Regions from separate parts of the Blautia producta genome, predicted to be linked through region 1. Evidence: riboswitches for the same ligand, from Rfam matches in the RefSeq annotation. Region 1 holds a riboswitch; each other region holds the start of a gene.

Evidence for each region. A riboswitch is a leader RNA that binds a small molecule or an ion and turns the genes downstream of it on or off. The one in region 1 is predicted to bind thiamine pyrophosphate.
Region 2: linked by a shared signal. The riboswitch ahead of BLCOC_RS11860 (thiamine-binding protein) and the one ahead of thiM (hydroxyethylthiazole kinase) in region 1 are both predicted to bind thiamine pyrophosphate.
Region 3: linked by a shared signal. The riboswitch ahead of thiC (phosphomethylpyrimidine synthase ThiC) and the one ahead of thiM (hydroxyethylthiazole kinase) in region 1 are both predicted to bind thiamine pyrophosphate.

Annotation. Positions count from the first base shown of each region.
Region 1 covers NZ_CP136422.1:2,882,267-2,885,543, forward strand. The annotation lists partial or broken gene BLCOC_RS27585 (YbaK/EbsC family protein) at 1-116, shown strand, start outside; gene BLCOC_RS12780 (GGDEF domain-containing protein) at 168-1,409, shown strand; TPP riboswitch at 1,525-1,632, shown strand; gene thiM (hydroxyethylthiazole kinase) at 1,730-2,554, shown strand; gene thiE (thiamine phosphate synthase) at 2,541-3,200, shown strand; gene BLCOC_RS12795 (HAD family hydrolase) at 3,197-3,277, shown strand, end outside.
Region 2 covers NZ_CP136422.1:2,676,191-2,679,467, forward strand. The annotation lists gene BLCOC_RS11850 (glutamine--tRNA ligase/YqeY domain fusion protein) at 1-282, shown strand, start outside; gene pdxR (MocR-like pyridoxine biosynthesis transcription factor PdxR) at 332-1,798, shown strand; TPP riboswitch at 1,911-2,023, shown strand; gene BLCOC_RS11860 (thiamine-binding protein) at 2,175-2,471, shown strand; gene BLCOC_RS11865 (ABC transporter permease) at 2,440-3,204, shown strand; gene BLCOC_RS11870 (ABC transporter substrate-binding protein) at 3,231-3,277, shown strand, end outside.
Region 3 covers NZ_CP136422.1:5,749,979-5,753,255, forward strand. The annotation lists gene BLCOC_RS25920 (glycoside hydrolase family 31 protein) at 1-1,521, shown strand, start outside; TPP riboswitch at 1,605-1,715, shown strand; gene thiC (phosphomethylpyrimidine synthase ThiC) at 1,840-3,147, shown strand; gene thiS (sulfur carrier protein ThiS) at 3,165-3,277, shown strand, end outside.

The DNA of each region.
Region 1 (3,277 bases):
GGTTTGAGACGATATTTCCGGCCTGTGGAAGTGCCAACAGTGCCATAGAACTGACACCGGAGGAGATGGAAAAGTATTCAAAAAGCAGGGGATGGATCGACGTATGCCGGGGATGGCAGCCGGAAATGCCGTCTGTGCCGGAACTGCCGAAAAAATACCTTTCCCGTATGCCGGGAGGCTTCTTTATCTATGAGGCAGACGGTGATGAGAGGATCACTTATGTCAATGAGAATGTATTAAAGCTTTACCGGTGCAGGGATATGGAGGCCTTCTGGTCACTCACCAACGGTTCCTTTAAGGGAATGGTGCACCCGGAGGATCTGGAGCGGGTGGAAGATGAGATCAAAGAGCAGATCGCATCAAACACGTATGACTATGTAGAATATAGGATCTGTTGTCAAGACGGAACTATTTTGTGGGTTGAAGATTACGGACGTCTGGTGGAGGAAGAGAACGGCAAGCTTTATTTTTATGTCTTTCTTGTAGATGCCACAGAAAAAATCCAATTGAGAAAGCTTTTAAACCGAAGGGACCATCTGCAGAGAGTTCTCACCACACTGGCCAATGATGTGGACTTTGACATTCACTGTAAGGACTGTACCATTGATGTCTACGGCAGCTTTGAGCAGCGTTTCGGAAGACCGCCGGGGAAGAAGGATTTCATCCCGTTTATGTGTGAAAATTGTGAGAAAAAGGGAGAATTGAAACTTTTTGTGCACAGTTATTCCATGGAAGAACAGAATTTTGACAAGGAAGATCAGGATGTGGTTGTGGTGGACGGGGAAGGCAATAATCTGTGGACCAGATGCCAGATCGCCCATTTTAAGGGCAGTGACAGCGGATATGACAGAAAAATCGGCCGTATGCTTGATACCCATGAACAGACCATGCGTGAAATCTATTACCGCCAGGGTGCGGAAAAAGACTGCCTGACAGGGATATACAACCGAAGATCCGGGGAACGGTTTATCAAACGGCGGCTGAAGGGCATAGGACAGAATACCTCATGCATGATGATCATGCTGGATGTGGATGGATTTAAAATGCTCAATGACACATATGGGCATCCGTTTGGTGATAACGTTCTGCTGCAGGTGGCCTGTGCTCTGCAGTCTACTTTCCGGAAAAATGATATCTGTGCCCGTATAGGCGGAGATGAATTTATGGTGTTTTTGGAGGATGTAAGGGACAAGGGAATATGTCTGAAAAGGCTGCAACAGCTTGTCTCCTATACCCTGCAGGATGAGAGTGTGGGGCAGTATAATGTGACACTGTCCGCAGGTGTATCTTATCAGACAGGGAATAAGCTCTCCTATGAAGAGATGTACCGGCGTGCGGATGAGGCTCTTTATCAGGCAAAGCGGGCAGGAAAACGTTCCTTCCGGGTATATAGTGAAAACGATGCATAGATCACAGAACATTTTTTGCTGCTATGAAGCCGTAAGGCTGAATAGTAACCTGTACAAGGCGATATTTTTTTATCAGATTTGACAGTAAGAGACGAGTGTGGTATCCTTGTAGCAGTTAAATCATCAGGGGAGCCTGTAGCGGCAGGCTGAGAGGAAGTAATCAACTTCGACCCTTTAACCTGATATGGGTAATGCCAGCGTAGGGAGAGAAGGACAATTCCGGGAGACGTGTTGGCGTCTCCCTTTTTGCAGCGTAAAAAGTTCTTTAAACCTCCTTTCATTCGGAAGCCTTGTCAGTAAATACAGAGAGGAGAATAGAAATGTTGGGAGAAATACTGGAAAATGTCAGAAGCAGATCGCCTTTGATCCAGAACATCACCAATTATGTCACTGCAAACGACTGTGCCAATATTACTTTGGCCTGCGGTGCTTCCCCAACCATGTCAGACGGGGAGGAGGAAGCAGAAGAGATGGGACGTCTCTGTGACGGCCTCAATATTAATATGGGAACTCTGCATCCGCGGTCTGTAAAGGCTATACTTTTGGCGGGAAAAAGTGCGGGAAGCTGCGGCCATCCCATTGTACTAGACCCTGTGGGAGCAGGGGCATCCACGTACCGCAGAGAGACGGCAGAACAACTGCTCAGAGAAATTCCTTTTACAGCCATTCGGGGAAATATTTCTGAGATCAAGACCATTGCCGGAGGAAAAAACCGCTCTAGAGGTGTAGACGCAGATGCGTCAGATGCGGTAAACAGCGGGAATCTGGAAGAAACCATAAGATTTGCCGCAGAATTTTCCAAAAGAAGCGGTGCTGTGATCGCCGTCAGCGGAGCCATTGACATCGTGACAGACGGAACCCGCACGTACATAATAAGGAATGGACATCCTATCATGACAAGGATCACAGGCTGCGGCTGTATGCTAAGCTCCCTCACCGCGGCATATCTGGCAGCCAATCCAAAGAGAAGACTGGAGGCTGTGGCAGCCGCTGTTATCTCCATGGGTCTGTGCGGGGAAAAGGCATATGAGAGGATGAAAAAAGAGAACAGCGGCAATGCGGGATGCAGAAATCATTTGATCGATGAGGTCTACAAACTGACCGGCAGCGAGCTGGAGAGAGGAGCAAGATATGAACTGCGGTGAGAAGAGAGAATGGGTGAGGCGTGCCCTGCTGTTATATGCTGTCACGGATCGTTCCTGGGTGGGAGAAATGACATTTTGTGAACAGGTGAAAGCGTCTCTGGACGGAGGAATCACCCTTCTGCAGCTCAGGGAAAAGGGTATGGCGTATGATGAATTTCTGAGAGAGGCAAAGGATGTAAAAGCTCTTGCAGACAGCTATCACGTGCCGTTTATCATCAATGACAATGTAGAGATCGCTCTGGAAGCGGACGCAGACGGCGTGCATGTGGGGCAAAGCGACATGGAAGCGGGAAGGGTCAGACAGAAACTGGGGCCGGACAAGATACTGGGCGTCTCTGCAAGGACTGTGGAACAGGCTCTTCAGGCGGAGAAAATGGGGGCAGATTATCTGGGTGTGGGTGCAGTCTTCGCCACCTCCACCAAAGAGGACGCGGATGTGATATCCCGGGACACCCTAAAGGAAATCTGTCAGGCTGTATCCATTCCTGTTGTGGCGATCGGAGGGATCAGGAGAGACAATATGATGCAGCTCACCGGAAGCGGAGCCGCAGGGGTATCTGTCATATCCGGTATTTACGGGCAGCCGGATATCAGAAAAGCCTGTGAAGAACTGCTGGTGCTGGCAAGGGAGATGACAGAAAAATGAGAGAGATAAAAGGGATCATATTTGACGCGGACGGCACGCTCTTTGACTCTATGGGATTATGGGATCAGGCAGGGGAG
Region 2 (3,277 bases), 210 kb from region 1:
GCACAGAAAACAGCAGTGAAAGCGGAGTGCCGCCTTTATGAGAATATTGTAGATGAAGAGAAAGGTGTGTATAACAAGGAAGACGGAAGTCTGAATCTGAATCCCAACTCCCTGGTGGTGCTGAAAGACTGTTATGTGGAGCCGGCGCTTTCTGAGGCCCAGGCTTATGACAGCTTCCAGTTTGTGAGAAACGGCTTTTTCTGTGCAGACTGCCACGATTCCAAACCGGGAGAACCGGTATTTAACAGAATCGTATCTTTGAAAAGCTCCTTTAAATTATAGAAAATGCGTACGCCGCATCTTCTGTGAACCATCAATCAGAGAGAGAATAATGAATGATTTGATCATTTCACTGGATACAAAGGCAGAAGTTCCTTTGTATGAACAGATATGTGAATATTTTAAACAGGAGATCCAGGAAGGACGGCTGGCCGCAGGGATGCGGCTGCCGTCCTCCCGTGCACTTGCAGGAAATTTGGCCGTGAGCAGAAGCACGGTGGATCTGGCCTATGACCAGCTTGTCTCGGAGGGGTATATCGAATCGGTACCGTGTAAGGGATATTATGTATGCCACATCGAAGGGCTTTATTACGGTACGGGCAAAAGGCAGGAAGTGCAGGAGACAGAAAACCATACTTTGCCGGAAGAGGGTTCTGAGGATAGTCTGCACAGGGCGCTTATACAGGCAGGAGGGGCTTCCTATGATTTTGCCCTGAATGGGATCGCCCCCGGCAGTTTTCCTCACAATGCCTGGCGCAGATTATCGCGGCAGGTGCTGACAGATGCACAGGATTCTCTCTTTGCCCTGGGGGATCCGTGCGGGGAACTGTCTCTAAGAGAGGCTGTGTCAGAGTATCTCTACCGGGCAAGGGGTGTTCACTGCGAACCGGAACAGATCCTGGTGGGCGCGGGAAATGATTATCTGCTGATGCTTCTCTGTACCATCCTGGGCAGAAACAGAAGGATTGCCATGGAGAACCCTACATACAGGAGTGCCTGGCATGATTTCGGACATATGGGGTTTGAGAGATGTATCGTAAAGCGGGACGAACAGGGAATAGATGTGAAAGACCTGGAAAAGACCGGAGCGGATATGGTATATGTCATGCCCTCCCATCAGTTTCCTATGGGAACCGTTATGCCTTTGAAACGCCGCCTCTCCCTTCTGAAATGGGCAGGACGGGGAGAACGCTATATCATAGAGGATGACTATGACAGTGAATTCCGCTACAAAGGAAAACCGATACCTGCCTTACAGGGATTTGACAAGGAAGAGCGGGTCATCTACCTGGGAACCTTCTCAAAATCCATAGCGCCCTCCATACGAATCAGTTATATGGTGCTTCCCAAAAAACTGATGCAGAGGTATTTAAGCGGAGAAGATCCCTTTTCCGTCACTGTTTCCAGAGCTGACCAGAAAATCCTGGAGCTTTTTTTGAGGAACGGCCACTATGAGCGGCATTTAAACAGAATGCGCAGTCTCTATAAAGGAAAACATGACCTGCTTCTGCGCTGGCTGAAAGACAGCATGGGGAACGTGTGTGCCTATTCCGGGGAAAACGCAGGGGTGCATCTTCTGGTGCACCTAAAAAACGGGCTGTCTGAACAGGAAGCTGTGGCAAGAGCCGCCGGTGCCGGTGTCAGAGTCTATGGACTCTCTGAATTTCTGGTCAGCGGTCAGACGCCTCCCATACCGGCAACGGTACTTCTGGGGTATGCAACCATGCCGGAGGAAGATCTGCGGGAAGGTATGAGAAGGCTTGCGGATGTCTGGAGAGATGGCTGTTCACAGGTGTAAATGCGGACCGTTACCATTCACAGCTCTGCAAAAAGCGCAGTTCTGTGAACAGCAGCACGCTACGCGGTGCAGATATTAATCTTGACAATTTTTTTACAATGAAGTACACTTGAGAAGACAACAGGGGAGCTGGAGAGAAGTCCGGCTGAGAGTAAAACCGTAATCGTTTTTCACCCTTAACCTGATCCGGGTAATGCCGGCGTAGGGAGCATAAGAGAGGCACCGCATTTGGGTGCGCATTTATTCTGATATTCAGCTCCTGTTCGGGTATAACCTGCCGGGGGCTTTTTGTTTTGCAGAAATCTTCCGGGCAGAAAGCGCTCTGCGCGTAAAATAACAGCAGTAAACCATTATGATTTCTAAGGAGGAAAAGAAAATGAATGCAAGTGTAGCAATCCAGACATTGCCGGAGGCAAAAAATGATGAGGAACTGATCCGTATTGTGGATGAGGTGATCGATTATATTAAAGGTACGGGTCTGAACTATTATGTAGGGCCTTTTGAGACAGCCATTGAGGGTGACTATGACGAGCTTATGGATATCGTAAAAGAGTGTCAGCATATTGCCATTCGTGCAGGTGCGCCTTCTGTTGCGGCCTATATCAAGGTATCTTATAAGCCAGAAGGAGATGTACTGACCATTGAGAAAAAAGTTACAAAGCACCACCAGTAAGCTGTGGGCGGCCGCGGCCCTGGCTGTTATCCTGATCATCTGGCAGTTTGTCTCCATGGCAGGTCTGGTTCCGGGTTATATGCTGCCCTCGCCTATACAGGTGGTGAAGGCTTTTATCAGTGAATTTCCCCTGCTTATGGAGAATTCCAGAGTGACCCTTTTAGAGGCAGCCGCAGGTCTTTTCTGCGGTGTGGCCTTCGGGTTTGTCATGGCGGTCCTCATGGACAGGTATGACAAGCTTTACAAGGCCTTCTACCCGTTGATCGTCATTACACAGACAGTGCCCACAGTGGCCATAGCGCCTCTTCTGGTGCTGTGGTTCGGATACGAGATGATGCCCAAGGTCATTCTGATCGTGATCGTGACTTTTTTCCCTATCACCATAGGACTTCTGGAAGGCTTTCGCTCCGCGGATAAGGATATGATGAATCTCTTGAGAAGCATGGGCGCAGGCAGGCTCCAGATATTCCGCTATATTAAGATGCCGGGGGCCATGAGCCGCTTTTTTGCAAGTCTGCGTATTTCCGCCTCATATTCCGTGGTGGGCGCAGTTATCTCTGAGTGGCTGGGCGGTTTTTCCGGGCTTGGTGTGTATATGACACGGGTAAAAAAGGCGTTTGCTTTTGATAAAATGTTTGCGGTTATTTTTCTCATATCCATTATCAGCCTTATACTCATGAAGCTGGTGGATATCCTGCAGAAAAAATCCATGCCCTGGGAGCGGGCGAAATAAGACAGAACAGAGAGGACAATATTAGGATGAAAAAGAAGATTCTGGCAGCGTTTCTGGCAGCCTGCGTACTCAC
Region 3 (3,277 bases), 2.9 Mb from region 1:
TCCCAGGCCTCCATCCCCTTTTATGTATCCAGCAAAGGCTATGGCTTTTTCTGGCACAATCCTGCGATCGGAAGCGTGTCCTTCGGCAAAAATGTGACGGAATGGCGGGCTGACAGCACCAAAAAAATGGACTACTGGATCACAGCAGGCGACACTCCTGCCCAGATTGAATCCCAATACAGCCAGGTGACAGGAAGAGCACCTATGATGCCGGAATGCGGGCTTGGTTTCTGGCAGTGCAAGCTCCGTTACCACAATCAGGAACAGGTACTGTCCGTTGCCAGAGAATACCACCGCCGCGGCATTCCTGTGGATGTGTTTGTGGTGGATTATTATCACTGGCCCCGGTGCGGCGATTACCGCTTTGACGAGAATTTCTTCCCGGACCCCAAAGCCATGGCAGAGGAACTGCGCTCCTACGGCATGGAACTCATGGTATCTGTGTGGCCCCAGATTGACTGGCGCAGTGAAAATTTCCAGGAGATGCGTCAGAAAGGCCTCCTTGTCCAGACGGAACACGGCCTGAACGTACAGATGGATTTCCAGGGCAACAACGTATTCTATGACGCCACCAACCCGGAGGCCAGAGAATATGTATGGGACAAGTGTAAAAAGAACTATGCAGAGAACGGGATCAAGCTCTTCTGGCTGGATGAGGCGGAGCCGGAATACACCACCTATGACTATGAAAACTACCGCTATTACGCCGGAAGCGTTATGCAGCAGGGAAATATCTATCCCCGTGAATATGCACGAGGCTTTTACGAGGGACAGAAGAAAAACGGACAGGAGGATGTCCTGAACCTGGTGCGCTGCGCCTGGGCAGGAAGCCAGCAGTACGGCGCCCTCATTTGGTCCGGTGATATCCACTCCACCTATCAGGATTTCCGCAATCAGATCGTAGCCGGCCTGCAGATGGGCCTCTCGGGAATCCCCTGGTGGACCACAGATATTGGCGGTTTCCACGGCGGCAATATCTACGACAAGGATTTCCAGGAACTGCTGATCCGCTGGTTCCAGTTCGGCGCCTTCTGCCCTGTTATGCGTCTTCACGGCAACCGCCTCCCGCGCACACCTCTCTACAAAGCAAACGGAGAGGAGACCGAGGGCACAGGTGCAGACAATGAGATCTGGAGCTATGGGGAAGAAAATTATCAGATCATGAAAAAGTTCATTGAAATCCGTGAAATGATGCGTGACTATACCAGAAGCCTTATGGCTAAGGCACATGAGACAGGTGCTCCTGTTATGCGTACCATGTTCTACGAATTCCCGGAGGACACCCGGACCTGGGAACTGGATACCCAGTACATGTACGGTTCAGATATTCTGGCTGCGCCTATAGTGGAGCCTCACGCTATGTCAAGAAAAGTTTATCTGCCCTCAGGCTGCACCTGGACAAACGCCCATACAGGGGAGATCCTTCAGGGAGGCCAGTGGATAGAAGCGGAAGCCTCCATAGACACGATCCCTGTATTTTTGCGGGATGGCAGACAGGAATATCTGATAAAAAATATCTGATAAAAATATTTGATAAAAATTCAGTGTTGACATTTCCTTCCTGCCGCTATATGATTATGGCAGGAAAAATACCTGAAAACAATTGAATATGCAAGGGGAGCTGACGCGTCGGCTGAGAGGAAATACGAACGGATTTCGACCCTGAGAACCTGATACGGATAATGCCGGCGTAGGAAGCGAACCAGAAGTTTATGTATATTTGGTGCATCCCATCAGGGGTGCACTTTTTTTCTAAAAAAGTCCCCCTTTTGTCACCTCTTCACCTCTTCTATCTCCTTTCTTTCGGACATTTCCGTGTCCCAAAGAAAGGAGATTTTCATGCAGTACACAACTCAGATGGACGCCGCCAGAAAAGGCATCATCACAAAGGAGATGCAGGCGGCAGCTAAAAAAGAACAGATGGATGTGAGACAGCTTATGGCTCTCATGGCAAAAGGCCAGGTCATCATCCCCTGCAACAAAAGGCACACCTCTCTGGAGCCAAATGCCATCGGCTCCATGCTCAGAACAAAAATCAATGTAAACCTGGGTATATCCAGGGACTGCAAAGACATGGATATGGAAATTGAAAAGGTGAACAACGCTGTGAAAATGGGCGCTGAATCCATTATGGATCTGAGCTCCTACGGAGACACCCGCACCTTCCGCAGACGTCTCACCAAAGAATGCCCTGCCATTATCGGAACCGTCCCTATCTACGACGCTGTAGTCTACTATCACAAACCCTTAAAAGAGATCACGTCCCGGCAATGGCTTGACATAGTGCGCATGCATGCCGAGGACGGCGTGGACTTCATGACCATCCACTGCGGCATCAACAAAGAAACCGCAGGAAAATTCAAACGTAACAAGCGCCTCACCAATATCGTCTCCCGCGGCGGCTCCATCATCTTTGCCTGGATGGAAATGACAGGCCAGGAGAATCCTTTCTACGAGCATTATGATGAGATCCTGGATATCTGCCGGGAATATGACATTACCATGAGTCTCGGGGACGCCTGCCGCCCCGGATGCATCCAAGATGCCTCTGATATCTCCCAGATCGAGGAGCTGATCACCCTGGGCGAACTGACAAAACGTGCCTGGGAAAAAGATGTACAGGTTATGGTGGAAGGCCCCGGACACATGCCTCTGGACCAGATCGAAGCCAACATGAAGATCCAGCAGACTCTCTGTCAGGGCGCCCCCTTCTATGTGCTGGGTCCCCTGGTGACAGATGTTGCCCCCGGATACGACCACATCACCGCTGCCATCGGCGGTGCCATTGCAGCCACCTACGGCGCTTCCTTTCTGTGCTATGTAACTCCTGCGGAACACCTGCGCCTGCCCAATCTGGACGATGTAAAGGAAGGCATTATCGCCTCCCGCATAGCAGCTCACGCTGCCGACATAGCCAAGGGCGTAAAAGGCGCCGCTGACTGGGACAGAAAAATGAGCACTGCCCGTAAAAATCTGGATTGGGAAGAGATGTTCCGTCTCTGCCTGGACCCGGAAAAAGCCGGACGATACCGCGCGGAGGCCAAACCGGAAAAAGAGGATACCTGCAGCATGTGCGGCAATTTCTGCGCTGTCAAGAATATGAACCGGATATTGGACGGTGAGATCGTCAACATCTATGACGAGTGAGAAAAGAGGCGGAAACTATGATAAAGATCAATGGCACCCCCGTACAGCTCTCAGCCCCGTGCACAGTGGAGACATTTCTTCTGGAACAGGGCTACACGCTGCAGCGGATCGCTGTGGAGCGAAACGGGGA